DNA from 2 places in the Arthrobacter sp. NPDC057259 genome. Region 1 is predicted to be linked to the other one. Evidence: predicted binding sites of a transcription regulator. Region 1 holds the regulator's gene; the other holds the start of a gene.
What was found. The regulator LexA, encoded in region 1, represses DNA repair genes until DNA is damaged. The targets are predictions, from matches to a motif close to TCGAACANNTGTTCGA.
Positions count from the first base shown of each region.

Region 2: ACFUCU_RS02000 (DUF6504 family protein) is a predicted target of LexA. The motif match lies at 5,039-5,054, and genes of this name have one in related genera.

Region 1 covers NZ_JBHUYA010000011.1:32,162-39,755, forward strand. The annotation lists gene hflX (GTPase HflX) at 142-1,719, shown strand; gene ACFUCU_RS15870 (ATP-dependent DNA helicase) at 1,712-3,802, shown strand; gene lexA (transcriptional repressor LexA) at 3,932-4,681, opposite strand; gene ACFUCU_RS15880 (LysM peptidoglycan-binding domain-containing protein) at 5,297-5,602, shown strand; gene ACFUCU_RS15885 (histidinol-phosphate transaminase) at 5,721-6,830, shown strand; gene hisB (imidazoleglycerol-phosphate dehydratase HisB) at 7,001-7,594, shown strand, end outside.
Region 2 covers NZ_JBHUYA010000001.1:407,660-415,253, reverse strand. The annotation lists gene thrS (threonine--tRNA ligase) at 1-918, opposite strand, end outside; gene ACFUCU_RS02005 (DNA polymerase III subunit alpha) at 1,059-4,598, opposite strand; gene ACFUCU_RS02000 (DUF6504 family protein) at 4,595-4,924, opposite strand; gene ACFUCU_RS01995 (hypothetical protein) at 5,136-5,522, shown strand; gene ACFUCU_RS01990 (chorismate mutase) at 5,523-5,849, opposite strand; gene ACFUCU_RS01985 (VOC family protein) at 5,864-6,286, shown strand; gene ACFUCU_RS01980 (SOS response-associated peptidase) at 6,294-7,052, opposite strand; gene ACFUCU_RS01975 (mycoredoxin) at 7,219-7,476, shown strand.

The sequences.
Region 1 (7,594 bases):
GGAGCCCGCCCGTCCGCGGCACCGCCGCCGCAGGACAGCCAGGAGGCACGGATGACCCCACATCGTCAGCCCAGCGCGAATTCCGCAGCGCACCGCACCGATCAGCATTATTCTGAAATGGCAGACCCTTCAAAGGAGACCATGACCAGTCAGCCCAACACCGGACCCGATTCAGCAGCCCAGGACATGAGTCCTGCCGAGATCCAGGCTGTGATCGACCGGATTCTTTCCAAGGATTCCCCCGCCCGGGACACCGGCGCCGCCGACGCGGACACCGCCGAACCCCGCGCGGTCCTGGGCCGGGCCCAGGCCATCTCCGGCCTGGCCACCGAGCACGGCAGCTACGACGGCGACCAGCAGGACCTCGAAGAGCGCCGCGCCCTGCGCCGCACCGCCGGGCTCTCCACCGAACTCGAAGACGTCACCGAGGTCGAATACCGGCAGCTCCGGCTGGAGCGCGTGGTGCTGGCCGGCCTCTGGTCCGAGGGCACCCTGGCCGACGCCGAGAACTCCCTCCGCGAACTCGCCGCGCTGGCCGAGACGGCCGGCTCCGAGGTGCTGGACGGGCTGGTCCAGCGCCGGGCAAAGCCGGACCCGGGAACCTTCCTGGGCTCGGGCAAGGCCCAGGAGCTCAAGGACATCGTGATGTCCACCGGTGCGGACACCGTGGTGGTCGACGCCGAACTGGCGCCCTCCCAGCGGCGTGCGCTCGAGGACATCGTCAAGGTCAAGGTGATCGACCGGACCGCGCTGATCCTGGACATCTTCGCCCAGCACGCCAAGAGCCGCGAGGGCAAGGCCCAGGTGGAACTGGCCCAGCTCGAGTACCTGCTTCCCCGCCTCCGCGGCTGGGGCGAGTCGATGTCCCGCCAGGCCGGTGGCCAGGTGGGCGGCGCCGGCGCCGGCATGGGCTCCCGTGGCCCCGGTGAGACGAAGATCGAACTGGACCGTCGGCGGATCCGCACCCGGATGGCCAAGCTGCGCCGCGAAATCGCGGCCATGAAGCCGGCGCGTGAGACCAAGCGGGCCAACCGCCGTCGTAACGCCGTCCCGTCCGTCGCGATCGCCGGCTACACCAACGCCGGGAAGTCCTCGCTGCTGAACCGGCTGACCGACGCCGGCGTGCTGGTGGAGAACGCCCTGTTCGCCACCCTGGACCCCACCGTGCGCAAGGCCGAGACCTCCGACGGCCTGGGTTACACCCTGGCCGACACCGTGGGCTTCGTCCGCTCGCTGCCCACGCAGCTGGTGGAGGCGTTCCGGTCCACCCTGGAGGAGGTCGCCGACTCGGATCTGATCCTGCACGTGGTGGACGTCTCGCACCCGGACCCCGAGGGCCAGATCGCGGCCGTCCGGTCCGTCTTCAGCGAGGTCGACGCCCGCAAGGTGCCCGAGATCATCGTCCTGAACAAGGCCGACGCCGCGGACCCGTTCGTGGTGGAGCGCCTGAAGCAGCGCGAACCGCGCCACGTGGTGGTCTCCGCCCGCACCGGCGAGGGCATCCCCGAGCTGCTGCGGGCCGTCAGCGAAGGCATCCCGCGGCCCAGCGTGAAGCTGGAACTGATGATCCCGTACAGCCGCGGCGACGTGCTCAGCAAGCTGCACGAGACCGAGGCGGAGATCGTCAGCCTGGACCACGAGGAGACCGGCACGCGCGCCGTCGTCATGGTGCGCGAAGGCCTGGCGGCCGAGCTGGATCCCTTCGTCCGCAATGACTGAACCGGCCGTGGCGGAAGCGGACAGCGACGCACGCCCGGCCCCCAGCGGCGCCACCGGCGAGGAGCTCGTGATCGAGCTCCTCGACCGGGCGGTCGCCGCGATGGGCGGGCAGAGCCGTGACGGCCAGCACGAAATGGCCCGCCAGGTGGCCCGCGCCATCGACACAGGCGACCACCTGCTGGTCCAGGCCGGCACCGGCACCGGAAAGTCCCTGGCGTACCTGATCCCGCTGATCGCCCACTCGCTGGACAGCGACAAGCCCACCCTGGTCTCCACGGCCACCCTGGCCCTGCAGACCCAGATCGTCGGCCGGGACCTGCCGCGACTGCTCAAGGCCATCACCCCTGCCCTGAAGCGGCCCGTCAAGATCGCCCTGGTCAAGGGCCGGTCCAACTACGTGTGCCGGCACAAGCTCGAGGGTGGGTTCCCGTCCGAGGAACCCGCCGAGGGCCAGCTCTTCTCCCTGGGTGAGGACACCTCGGTCCCGCACTTCGCCGCCGCCATGGGCGGCCCCTCCTCGCAGCTGGGCCGGGAAGTGGTCCGCCTCCGGGAATGGGCCGAGGACACGGCCACCGGCGACCGCGACGAACTGCTCCCCGGCGTGACCGACCGCGCCTGGCGGCAGGTGTCCGTCACCGCCATGGAATGCCTCGGCGCGCAGAAGTGCCCGTCGGCCGCCGAATGCTTCAGCGAACTGGCGCGCCAGGACGCGGCGGACGCCGACGTCGTGGTCACCAACCACGCCATGTTGGCCGTGAGCGCCTTCGAGGGCCTGGCCGTGCTGCCCGAATACGACGTCGTCGTCGTGGACGAGGCGCACGAACTCCAGGACCGGGTCACCGGGGCCGTCTCCGGCCAGCTCTCCGTGGCCATGGTCCACGCCGCCGCCTCGGGCGCCCGCAAGCACACCGGCATCACCGTGGACGCGCTGAACAACGCCGCCGCGAACCTTGAGCTCGCCGTTGCGGGGGTGCCCGGCGGACTGATGCCCAATGGCCTGAACAGCGAACAGCTCGACTGCGTGGACCAGCTCCGGGACGCCTGCCGTGCGGCGCTCTCCGACTCCAAGGGAGACGGCTCCACCACGGCCGACGGCGGCCGGCAGCTGGCGCGCTCCCGGCTGATGGTGATCCTGGAGCTCTGCGAACGCCTGCTCGCGGCCCGCGAGAACCGCGAGGTGGTGTGGTTCTCGCGGCAGAGCACCTTCGACCCGCAGCAGGGCTACTCGCAGCCGGATGATTCGGCGCCCGTGCTGATCAACATCGCCCCGCTCAGCGTGGCCGGGCGGCTGCGGGAGGGCCTGTTCGCGGACCACACCGTGGTGCTGACCTCGGCCACCCTCGCCATCGGCTCGGCCTTCGAACCGGCCGCGGGGGGCCTGGGCCTGGTGGGCCCCGGCGCCCCGAGCTGGACCGGCGTCGACGTCGGGTCGCCGTTCGAATACCCCAAGCAGGGCATCCTCTACGTCGCCAAGCACCTGCCCAAACCGGGCCGGGGGACCGCGCCCGAGGCCCTGGACGAGCTCGAGAAGCTGATCCGCGCCTCCGGCGGCGGCGCGCTCTGCCTCTTCTCCTCCCGGCGCGCCGCGGAGGAGGCCGCCGACGCGCTCCGGCCGCGGCTGGGCCTGAGCATCCTCTGCCAGGGCGAATCCACCATGACCGCGCTGGTCAAGCAGTTCGCGGACGAACCGGACACCTGCCTCTTCGGCACCATGTCCCTGTGGCAGGGCGTTGACGTGCCCGGCAACTCCTGCCGGCTGGTGGTGATCGACCGGATCCCGTTCCCGCGGCCGGACGATCCGCTGATGACGGCCCGCTCCCGGGCCGTGGCGCAGGCCGGGGGCAACGGCTTCATGAGCGTCTCGGCCACGCACGCGGCGATCCGGCTGGCGCAGGGCGCGGGCCGGCTGATCCGTTCGACGTCGGACCGCGGCGTGGTGGCGGTGCTGGACTCACGGCTGTCCACCGAGCGTTACGGCGGCTTCCTCCGGGCCGCGCTGCCGCCGTTCTGGGCCACGACGGACCCGGCGGTGGCCGTGGCGTCGCTGGAGCGGCTCGCGAAAGAAGCCGCGCAGGGGTCGTAGGCCCCCGGGGCAGGGACGTTTTGGCGGGGTTTGGCGGCGCTCAGGCCTCGGCGTCCGGGCGGGGTGGGGGGCCTCAGGTCCGGGCGTTCAGCGCGTTCAGCCGGTCCCTGGCCGGCGGCGTTGCCCGCGCTACAGGGAGCGGAGGACCGAGACGACCTTGCCCATGATGACGGCGTGGTCGCCCAGGATCGGTTCGTACTGGGTGTTCTGCGGCAGCAGCCAGGTGTGGCCGTCGCGCTGCCGGAACGTCTTGACCGTGGCTTCGTCATCGAGGAGGGCGGCCACGATGTCGCCGTTGACGGCGTCGTTCTGCCGGCGCACGACCACCCAGTCCCCGTCGCAGATCGCGGCGTCGATCATGGAGTCACCCGCGACCTTGAGCATGAACAGCTCACCGTGGCCCACGAGCTGGCGCGGCAGGGGGAGGACGTCCTCCACCACCTGGTCGGCCAGGATCGGGCCACCGGCGGCGATCCGGCCCACAAACGGGACCATCGCCGTGTCCGTGGCGCTGGCCAGTTCCGACACCGCGAGTCCGCCGACGGCCTTCAGCCCGCGGGGCTGTTCGACGCCGGAAATCGGGGTGGATCCCTCGTCCAGGGTCAGCGGCATCAGGACTTCCATGGCGCGGGGACGCTTGGGGTCCCGGCGCAGGTAGCCCAGCTTCTCCAGCTGGGAGAGCTGGTGGGTCACACTGGAGAGGCTGGCCAGCCCCACCGTGTCCCCGATCTCGCGCATTGACGGCGGATAGCCGTTGTTCGTCACGGACCGCTGGATGGTTTCGAGGATCTTCTTCTGACGGACGGTGAGGCTCTTGGGCGCCCGGGCAGGCTGGGCGCCGCGCCGGGTTGCCCTCCCGCCGGTGGCTTGTGCTGCCATGGTCGCCGTGCCTTCCGTTCGTGGTGCGGATCCGTGGCCGGCGGACCGAGTGAAGCGGCCCGATTGCTGCGAATCCTAAAAATGTCAGTGCCTGCCGTTTGACTGCTCTTGATCACCGCTGGCGGGTGTTCGACAGGTTTCAGACTGCAGGTGCGGAGTGCGGGTCCCTCGAGGGACCGGTTCCGTGCTTCAAAAATAGGTCAGCCGCCGGTGTTTTTCAAACATTTGTTCTAGCGAGTCTCGACAGAGTTCGTTCATAGGTGCTAAAAAGAGAACAGCAAGATTCGAAGATGTGTTCGAAGATTGCGAGTGGAGAACCACGGCCGGTTTCGGCTTTGTGTTCGAAGCGAATGATGGTTCAGCCGGTTGGCGGCAGGTACGAGGAGTACGCCGGGCGGCAACGACAAGTCCAGGAGGGCTCAGTTCATGTCAGCAAGAAGCGCTTTCGCCGGTTCGCAGTTTTCCGACGCCGGAAGGCCGGCACTGTATCTCGTGCCGGATACCGCCACGGCCTTCTCCGGGGCGGTAGCTCCGTTCGCGGCCCCGGCCGACGCTTACGCGACCGCCGGGAGCGCGTCAGCTGTACGCCGGGCCCACTCATCGGCCCAGGCTCCCTTGCGGCTGACCCGGCGGGGACGCTTCGTCTTCTTCGGACTGCCCCTGATCCTGCTCGCGGCCCTGCTGCTGTCCCTGGCAGGCTTCCTGACCGCGCCGGCGAAGGCCGCCGATTCCCCGGCATCGCTGGCGACCACCCCGACGGTCACCGTGACCGTGCAGCCCGGGGAGTCCCTGTGGACCATCGCCGGCACCGTCGACCCGAAACGGGATCCGCGGGACGTGGTCGCCGAGATCGTGCAGCTGAACAACCTCGACGCCGCACCGGTCCTGCCCGGCCAGCAGCTCTTCGTTCCGACCCCCTGAGCTGAATCCCCCGGGACGGAGCGTCCGCCGACCTCGGGATGGCCATTCGCCGGCCGCGGGATGGGCCTTCGTTGGTCACGGTTTCGGGCCAGACAGTCCTCTCACTTAAACTGGGGACGTGACTGACCAGCTTGAGCGACTCAACCGACTTCCCCTCCGGACCAACCTGCGGGGCCTGCGCCCCTACGGTGCTCCCCAGCTGGACGTTCCGATTCTCCTGAACGTCAACGAGAACACCCATGGCGTCCCCGCCGACGTGCGGGCAGCGATCGCGGAGGCCGTCACCGAGGCGGCCGCCGGGCTCAACCGCTATCCGGACCGGGAGTTCACCGAACTCCGCGGGGCGCTGGCCGAATACCTTGGCCACGGGCTGGACGCCACGAACATCTGGGCCGCCAACGGTTCCAATGAGGTGCTGCAGCAGATTCTCCAGGCCTTCGGCGGTCCAGGCCGCAACGCCCTCGGTTTCCCTCCCACGTACTCCATGTACCCGCTGCTCGCTGCCGGAACGGACACCGGCTACGTCGCCGGCGTCCGCGGTGAGGGCTACAGCCTGACCGCCGAGTCCGCCGCCCGGCAGGTCCGCGAGCTGCAGCCGAACATCGTCTTCCTCTGCTCGCCCAACAACCCCACCGGCACGGGCCTTGGCCTTGATGTCGTCGAAGCCGTCTACGAGGCGGGGGAGGCCAGCCAGGCCATCATCATCGTCGACGAGGCGTACCACGAGTTCGCCCACGAGGGCACCCCGAGCGCCCTGACCCTGCTGCCGGGCCGGGAACGGCTGATCGTCTCCCGCACCATGAGCAAGGCCTTCGCCCTCGCCGGTGCCAGGATCGGCTATATGGCCGCGGCGCCCGAGGTCACCGACGCGCTGCGCCTGGTGCGCCTGCCGTACCACCTCTCCGCCATCACCCAGGCCACCGCACTCGCCGCCCTCCGGCACCGCGAGGCACTGATGGCCGACGTCGAGGACATCAAGCGGCAGCGCGATCGGATCGTCACCGAGCTGACCCGAATGGGCCTTACCCCGGCGTCGTCGGACTCGAACTACGTCTTCTTCGGCGGGCTCACGGACCCGCACCGGGTCTGGCAGGAACTACTCGACGCCGGCGTTCTGGTCCGCGACGTCGGCATCCCCGGCCATCTCCGGGTCACCGCCGGAACCGAGGCGGAGACCACCGCCTTCCTGGAGGCCCTTGAACGGATCCTCACCGCCCACCGCGGCTGAGCCCGCGTCCACCCCCACCTTCCGCACCGCCGGGTCAGCCCCGCCGGCCCCGCGCGACCGCCCCTGCGACCGCCGGGCGTCCCGGGCGTGCCGGGCCCTAGACTTGATCCAGGACCCGCGCGCCGCCGTCACAGGCCGGGCGACCGCCACCTAGCCAAAAGGACACCCATATGAGCACCACCGGATCAGCCGCTGCCCAGGCCCGGACCGCCCGCCTGGAACGGACCACCAGCGAATCCTCCGTCCTGGTCGAGATCGACCTGGACGGCACCGGCGTCTCGGACATCAGCACCTCGGTGCCGTTCTACGACCACATGCTGACCGCCCTGAGCAAGCACTCGCTGATCGACATGACCGTCAAGGCCACCGGTGACACCCACATCGACGTGCACCACACCGTCGAAGATGTCGCCATCACCTTCGGCGAGGTCCTCAAGACCGCACTGGGCACCAAGGCCGGGATCCGCCGCTTCGGCGAGGCCACCGTGCCCCTCGACGAGGCCCTCGCACACGCCGTCGTGGACGTCTCCGGCCGTCCCTACCTGGTCCACGCCGGCGAACCCGCCGGGCAGGAATACCACCTGATCGGCGGCCACTTCACCGGCTCGCTGACCCGCCACGTCTTCGAGGCCATCACGCTGCACGCCGGAATCTGCCTGCACATGAACGTCACCGCCGGCCGCGACCCGCACCACATCGTCGAGGCCCAGTTCAAGGCGTTCGCCCGGGCGCTCCGTGCCGCCGTCGAGCCGGACCCCCGCGTC
Region 2 (7,594 bases), on a different contig from region 1:
GCCGGCGTCGACGTGCCGCTGCCGGGAGTAGTCCTCCATGGCCTTGCGGATGATGCCGCCCTTGGGGTGGAACACAGGCAGGCCGGAGCCCAGCTCGTCCGGGAAGGAGAACAGGTCCAGTTCGGCGCCGAGCTTGCGGTGGTCGCGGCGTTCGGCCTCGGCGATGCGCTCCTGGTAGGCCTTGAGGGCTTCCTTGGTGGGCCAGGCGGTGCCGTAGATGCGCTGGAGCTGCTTGTTCTTCTCGCTGCCGCGCCAGTAGGCCGCGGAGGAGCGGGTCAGGGCGAAGGCGTTGGAGATCAGCTTGGTGTTGGGCAGGTGCGGGCCGCGGCACAGGTCGCACCAGACCGTGGTGCCTTCCTTGCGCTCGACGTTGTCGTAAATGCTCAGTTCGCCGCCGCCGACCTCGACGCTGGAGCCGTCCTCGTCGCTGCCGGCGCCCTTAAGGCCGATCAGTTCGAGCTTGTACGGCTCGTCCTTCATCGCCTCGCGTGCCTCGTCCTCGGTCACCACGCGGCGGACGAACTTCTGGTTCTGGTTGACGATCTTCAGCATCATCTTCTCGAGCTGGCGCAGGTCCTCCGGGGTGAAGGGTTCCTCGACGTCGAAATCGAAGTAGAAGCCGTCGGTGATGTACGGTCCGATGCCCAGCTTGGCGTCGGGGCGCAGCTGCTGCACGGCCTGGGCCATGACGTGGGCGGTGGAGTGGCGCAGCACGTTCAGGCCGTCCGCGGAGTCGATGGTGACGCCTTCGACGTCGGCGCCGGCCGGCAGGGGCTGGTCCAGGTCCTTCAGTTCGCCGTTGACACGGGCCACGACGACGTCGCGGCGCTCGAAGAAGAGTTCCGCGCCGGTGGTCCCGGTAGTCACCTGGGTCTCTTCGCCATCGACGAGAAGGGTGATCTGCTGGGCATCTGACACGGGTGTCTCCTATTCACGGTTTTAAGGCTTCGTAGCTTGTGGCGTACGGGGACCACAGCCAGCCTCGTCCATGCTATCGGTATTTCCGGACGCCCAACCAACGCCCGCCACCTCCCCCGGAGCCGCTTTCGGAGCCGCCCTCAACCGCTGAACCCCGTGATCGCGAGGGTCCGCCGGATGCCGTCCAGCGCCCCGGGCGCCATGTCCAGCGGCGGGGTCTCGGGCGCGTCGCCGCCGGTAATGGCGCCTCCGCCCGAGCCGGTACCCGCGCCGGCGGCCGGGAAGGGAAGGGTGTCGGTGCGGCTGAGGTCCCAGGCCATGGAAGCGCTGATGCTGATGCCACGGGGCCCGGTGCGGCGGGTGGTGCCGCGGATCAGCAGCAGCCGGGTGCTGAAGAGCAGCGGCCCGGCCTGCTCCTGGGCCTCGTGGAAGAAAACCGAGTCCACGCAGCCGGTCCCGTCGTCGATGCTGATGAAGACCACCCGCCGGCCGCCGCGCATCGGCGGGGTCTGGGTGGCCACCCGCACGCCGGCCACCAGCACCTCGGTGCCGTTGCGCAGCTTCAGGAGCTGGTCCGCCGTGGTGACGCCCAGCCGGTCCAGCAGCGGCCTGTGGCTGTCCACCAGGTGGGCGCTGACGTCCACGGCCATCAGGTCCAGCTCGGCCCGGACAGTCTCCACCAGCGTGGGGGCGGGCCGGCCGCCCTTGAGGTTGGTCAGTTCCACATCCCCCAGCGGCAGGGCCAGCTGGCCCTCGATCACCTCGGCGCCCTTGCGCTGCGTCCTGGTCTGCAGCTGCTGCAGGTGGTGGACCAGGTCCGCCCGGTTGGTGTTGCCGCCGGCGGCACGGTGCAGGGAGTCGAAGGCCCCCAGCTGGGCGAGGCGCTGGATGCTGGGTTTGCTGATCCTGGTCCGGGCGCGCAGGTCCGCGAGGGAGTCGTAGGGCTGGCCGGCGACGATGCGTTTCAGTTCGGCGCCGGAGAGACCGAAGATTCCCTTCAGGCTCAGCCGGATGCCCAGTTTCCCCCGGTCCGGGCCGTCCACGACCGGTTCCACCCGGTATTCGGCCTGGCTGCGGTTGATGTCCAGGGGCAGGATGGGGATGCCCATGCGGCGGGCCTCGGCCACCAGGAGCCGCTTGGGATACATGCCGGGGTCGTGTTCCCAGATCCCGGCCAGGAACGCCTCCGGGTGGTGGGTTTTCAGCCACGCCGACTGATAGGTGGGCACGGCGAAGGCGGCGCCGTGGGCCTTGCAGAACCCGAAGCTGCCGAAGGCCTTCAGGGTTCCCCAGACCTTGTCAACGACCGCCGGGGAATAGTCCCGCCGCTTGGCCTCCCGGCGGAAGAATTCCTCCACCTGGTTCTCCAGTACCTCGTTGCCCAGGGCGCGCCGGAACTCATCGGCGCGGGCCAGGCCGCAGCCGGTCATCACGTCGAAGGTCTTCAGGATCTGTTCGTGGAAGACAGTGACGCCGTGGGTTTCCTTCAGCACCGGCTTGAGGTCCGGGTGCGGGAACACCTCCGGGGCGAAGCCGTGCCGGTGTTCCAGGAAGGGCCGGACCATGTCCGACTTCATCGGCCCGGGCCGAAAGAGGGAGATGTCGATGATGAGGTCGTTGAACTCCCGGGGGGCCAGCTTTCCGATCAGTTCGCGCTGGCCCGGGGATTCGATCTGGAAGCAGCCAAGGGTGTGGGTGCTGCGGATCAGGTCGAAGGTGGGCTCATCGTCCAGCGGGACGGCGTTCAGGTCGATGGTGCCGTCCTCGGCAATGTAGTCCGGCCCGCTGCCGTCCGGCCCGGGCTGGTGGTTTCCGGCGGCTACCACGTCCGCTTTCGAGGGGTGCAGCCGGATGACCTCCCGGACTGCGAAGGCCATGGCGGACTGCATACGGACGCCCAGGACGTCGAGTTTGAGCATGCCCATGGGGTCCATGTCGTGCTTATCGAACTGGCTCATCGGCAGGCCCAGGCCGCTGGGCTGGACCGGGGTGCGGTCCAGCAGCGTGGCATCGCCCAGGATGACCCCGCACGGGTGCATGGAGATGTGCCGGGGCAGCCGGTCCAGCCGTTCGGTCAGGTCCACCAGCAGGTCCAGCTGTTGGTTGCCGGTGAAGTCCCGCTGCTCCACCCGCCCGGCGAACTCCTTCAGCTCCGGCTTCTCCACCAGCGCCTCGCGGAAGTTCCGTGCGGAGAACCGCCACAGCTGTTTGGCGATCTCGTCGATGTCGCCGCCCTCCATGCCGAGGGCCAGTCCGGCGTCGCGCACGGCACCCCGGGCGCGGTACCCGTTCTGCATGCTCATCAGGGTCACCCGCTCGGCACCGAACCGGTCGAAGATCTTCCGGTAGACGTTGTGCCGTTCGGCGCTCTCGACGTCGATGTCGATGTCCGGCAGGGTGGCCCGGTCCCTGGAGAGGAAGCGTTCGAAGATCAGGTCGTGCTGCAGCGGGTTCACCTGGCTGACGCCGATCAGGTAGTTGACCAGGCTGGAGGCCCCGGAGCCCCGGGCCGCGGCGCGCACCCCCATGTCCGTGATCATCCGGGACACCTCGGCCACGGTCAGGAAGTAGGAGGCGAACCCCAGGCTGTCGATGATCCGCAGCTCGTGCTCCAGCCTGGCCCGCAGCTCCACGGCACTGCTGCCGCTGATGCCGGGAAAGCGGCGGGTGATGCCGGCCTCGCAGCGGGCCGCCAGTTCGGCCAGCGGGTCCCCCTCGATCCCGATCACGGCCGCTTCCGGGACCACCGGCTGCTTCCAGCCCATGTCCGCGGCCGGGTCTATCCGGCAGCGGTCCGCGAGCGCCTCGGTATGCGCCAGCAGGCTCTTGAGGTCGGCCGCGCCGAATCCCGCGGCGTGAATGATTTCCTTGCCCAGCTCCAGCATCTGCGCGGAGCTTTTGAGCCAGGCCTGTCCGTTGGGTTGCAGCAGCGGCTCGCCGGCCAGTTCGGGCAGCGACTTCAGGGTCCGGGCGGAGTCCAGCACGTCCGCCGTGGCCGCCCCGTCCTCGGCGACATAGCGCACGGCGTTGCTGAGCACGGCGGGAACGCCGTGTTCGGCGGCCAGCTTGAGCATCCGCACGGCGTGCGCTGTGCTGAGGTGCTCCCCCGGGGCGCTCAGCTGGGAGACCACCTCGGCGGTGACGGTTCCCGCCGGCATGGCGTCGAGCCATTGCTTGAACAGGGTGCGCGGCCGCAGGTAGCGCCGCCCGCCCATGGAGCGGCCGACGTCGGAGTCCGGTCCGAGCAATACCGTCAGCACCGGCTCGAGCGTCTGCGGATCCAGCGCCCGGGATGCCAGTTCGGCCCGTGTTACCGCGGCGGGGACCGTACCGCCGGCCTTTCCCGTGGTGCGGGCGTGGGCATCGGAGATCAGCCGGCACAGGGCGCGGTATCCGGCCCCGGCGTTTCCCCCGTGGGCCAGGACGACGACGCGGCCGCCCACCTGGGTGCGGAGGTCGCCGTCGTCGTCAAAGACTGCCAGGTCCACCCCCACGATGGGATCCAGCCCCGCGGCCATGCAGGCCTTGAGGTGTTTGATGGTGCCGTAGAGGCCGTCACGGTCGGTGCAGGCGAGCGCCGTCGCCCCGTCGGCTGCGGCCGCCGCGGCCAGTTCCTCCGGCCAGGACACGCCATAGTGGGCGCTGAAGGCAGTGGAGACATGCAGGTGGGTGAAGCTCATGCCGACGCTGGCCTCCGCTGCCCCGCCAGGGCGTCGTGGAGCCGCAACAGCCGCCAGCGCCCGCTGCGCAGGTGGCGGCTGAGGTCGAGGGTGAGGCTTTGGTCCGGGGCCGAGGCGTCCCGGACCTCGAGCCGCCAGATCTCCGAGTCCACCAGGCCTGGGCCGCTGCCCAGCGGTGCGCGCTGCACTTCAGCCCACCACTCACGCCGTTCGAACCACCGCACTGGCTCGGCGCACAACTCATAGCTCCGTCCCGCCCAGACCAGGGACTCGGGCCGGCCCTCCGGGGTGCAGGCCACCTCCACGGATTCGCTGAACATCCCCATGATGCCTCCCGGGCGCAGTGTTTTAGACGAACGGGCTGGACGGCCGCCGGGCAGGTGCGCCGGAAGGTGCAGGTGCCACAGGCGGGAGGCCAGCCGGGTTCAAGCTTGAATTATTCGAACATATCTTCGAATAGAACAAGTCTACGACGGGGCCGGGACAAAACCTAGATCAGGGGTGGACGGGGCCAACGTCCGGGGGCAGGATTGGCCTATGAGCTCGCACAACGCACTCCTGAAGCACGTCAGCATCGCCGCCAAGGATTCAACGTTGGTGGCGACCTTCGATATAGACGGCAATATCCCGGCTTCGGGCGCCTACGTGGTGGGGCTGGTCGCGGCGACGCCGGACCATTCTCATCAACGGCGGCTGGAAATCGAATTCCTCAATGGCGAGGCCGTGTCCTTCTTCTGCTTCAGCCATGACGGCACGGAGGAGAACTTCGATATCAAGGGCGTCCAGCATTCCGGGAACACCATCACGGGCAACTTCCCGCTAAGCACGGTACTGGGCCTGCCCAAGGGGCACCTGATGACGGCCTACAGCGACTGCGACGGGCGGGAGTACCAGGCCAACGTCCCCGTGGAGGAATCCCTCTAGCTAGCTGCCGGCCTTGTAGACCTCAAGCTCCAGGCGAATGAAGGCATCGATCATGGCCTTGTAGGTCGCTCCGACGATGTCGGTGTCGATGTCGTTGCGTTCGGCCGTTGCCTTCACGTGTTCCAGGACGCGCTCCACCCGTCCCGGGGCGCGGACCTCGGCGCTGTCGGCCTTGAGCGTCCCGGCGATCCGGATCAACCGCTCCCGGCGTCCGATCAGCGCGACGATCTGCTCGTCAACCTCGTCCACGGCCACCCGCACGGCGGCGAGCTGGTCCTTATCGGCCTGGGCTGCTTTGTCCTCTGCGTGATTTGTCGACATCTGCATGACAGTATCGAACGATGCAACCACGAGTCGACTTCATCTCCCTTGGCGTCCGCAGCGTGGAAGCCTCCCGCCGGTTCTACGTGACGGGCCTGGGCTGGCCCGTCCACCGCGAAGTCCCCGGGGAAGTGCTCTTCCTGCAGATCAACCACGGGCTCATCCTCTCGCTCTGGGACGCGTGCCAGATGCGGGCCGAAGCCGGGACGGATTCCCCCGCCGGAATCCCTCCCATCACCCTGAGCCACAACGTGCACAGCGCCGACGCGGTGGACAGGGTCATGGGCGAGGCTGCGGCCGCCGGGGCCACCATCGTCGCGCCGCCCAAAACCCAGCCGTGGGGCGGCTACACCGGCTACTTCGCGGACCCGGACGGCTTCCGCTGGGAGGTCGCGTTCAACCCGACCTGGACCGTGGACGCGGCCGGCAGGGTCACGGTCTAACCCCGTATCAGGCCTGGAACAGGCTGCCGACCGGTTCGATCAGTTCCGGGGAGTCGTTGCGGACGTTCCCGACGGCGGTGCCGACGGCGTCGATCTGCCAACCCTCGGCGACGTCGTGGGCGTTGGCGCGGACGATGCCGACCAGTTCCGCGGCGTCCTCGGCCCTGGGGTCAAGCCAGGCCTCCATGGTGGCGCGGTCCATCGGCAGCGGCACCCGGTCGTGCAGGGCCGTCAGTTCCGCCAGCATCCCGTCGGCGTAACCCTCGGGCGGCGAATCGGTGGTCAGGATCGTCGTCGAGAGCAGCCACCTGCCCGGGTCCCCCTCTTCCTTGGACGGGTCCTTCCACCACTCGTACAGTCCCGCGAACGCCACCGGTGAGCCGTCCTTCGGATGCACGTAGTAGGGCTGCTTCCCCTTGCCCTGGCCCTTCCACTCGTAGTAGCCGTCGGCCGGGACGGCGCAGCGCCGGGACCGCGTGGCCTTCCGGAACGCCGGCTTCTCCAGCACACTCTCGCTGCGGGCGTTGATCATCTTCGACCCGATGCCGGGGTCCTTGGCCCAGGACGGGACCAGTCCCCAGCGGGCGATGTGGAGCTGCCGCGCCGGGTGCTCCGCCCCCTCGACCAGCCGCTCCAGGATGATCGGCACGTCCGCCGTCGGTGCGACGTTCCACGACGGCGGCACGGCGATCTCCTCCTCGAGCCCGGCGTCGAACTCGGCCAGCAGGTCTCCGACGGCCCGGGCCATCACATAGCGTCCACACATGCCCCCAGCATGCCACCGGCCGGCCGGGCCTGCACAGGTGCCGCATCGGGACCAGCACCCGGCCGGCACGTCCCTGCGGGAATACCGTCCCGCAGGATACGGTTATTCCAGAGACGTCCGATTGACCGTCCCGGCACGCACCGGCAACCCACCTGAGGAGAATTTCGTGGACTTCACCCCCGAATCCGGCACCATCACCATGTTCTCGACCACGTGGTGCGGCTACTGCAACCGGCTGAAGAAGCAGCTGGACGCGCAGGGCATCGGGTACACCGAGATCAACATCGAGGAAGTCGAAGGCACGGCCGAACTGGTCGAGCAGCTCAACGGCGGCAACCGTACCGTCCCCACCGTGCTGTTCCCGGACGGCACCGCCGCCACCAACCCCTCCGCGGCAGAGGTCAAGAGCCGCCTCGCGGCCTAACCCGCCAGCACCAGAGAACAGCCACACCAGACACGACGCGGACTCCGGATTACCCGGGGCCCGCGTCGCGCCGTATCCGGCACCCCCGCGCCGGGCGGCGGCATCGAAAGGAGCTCTC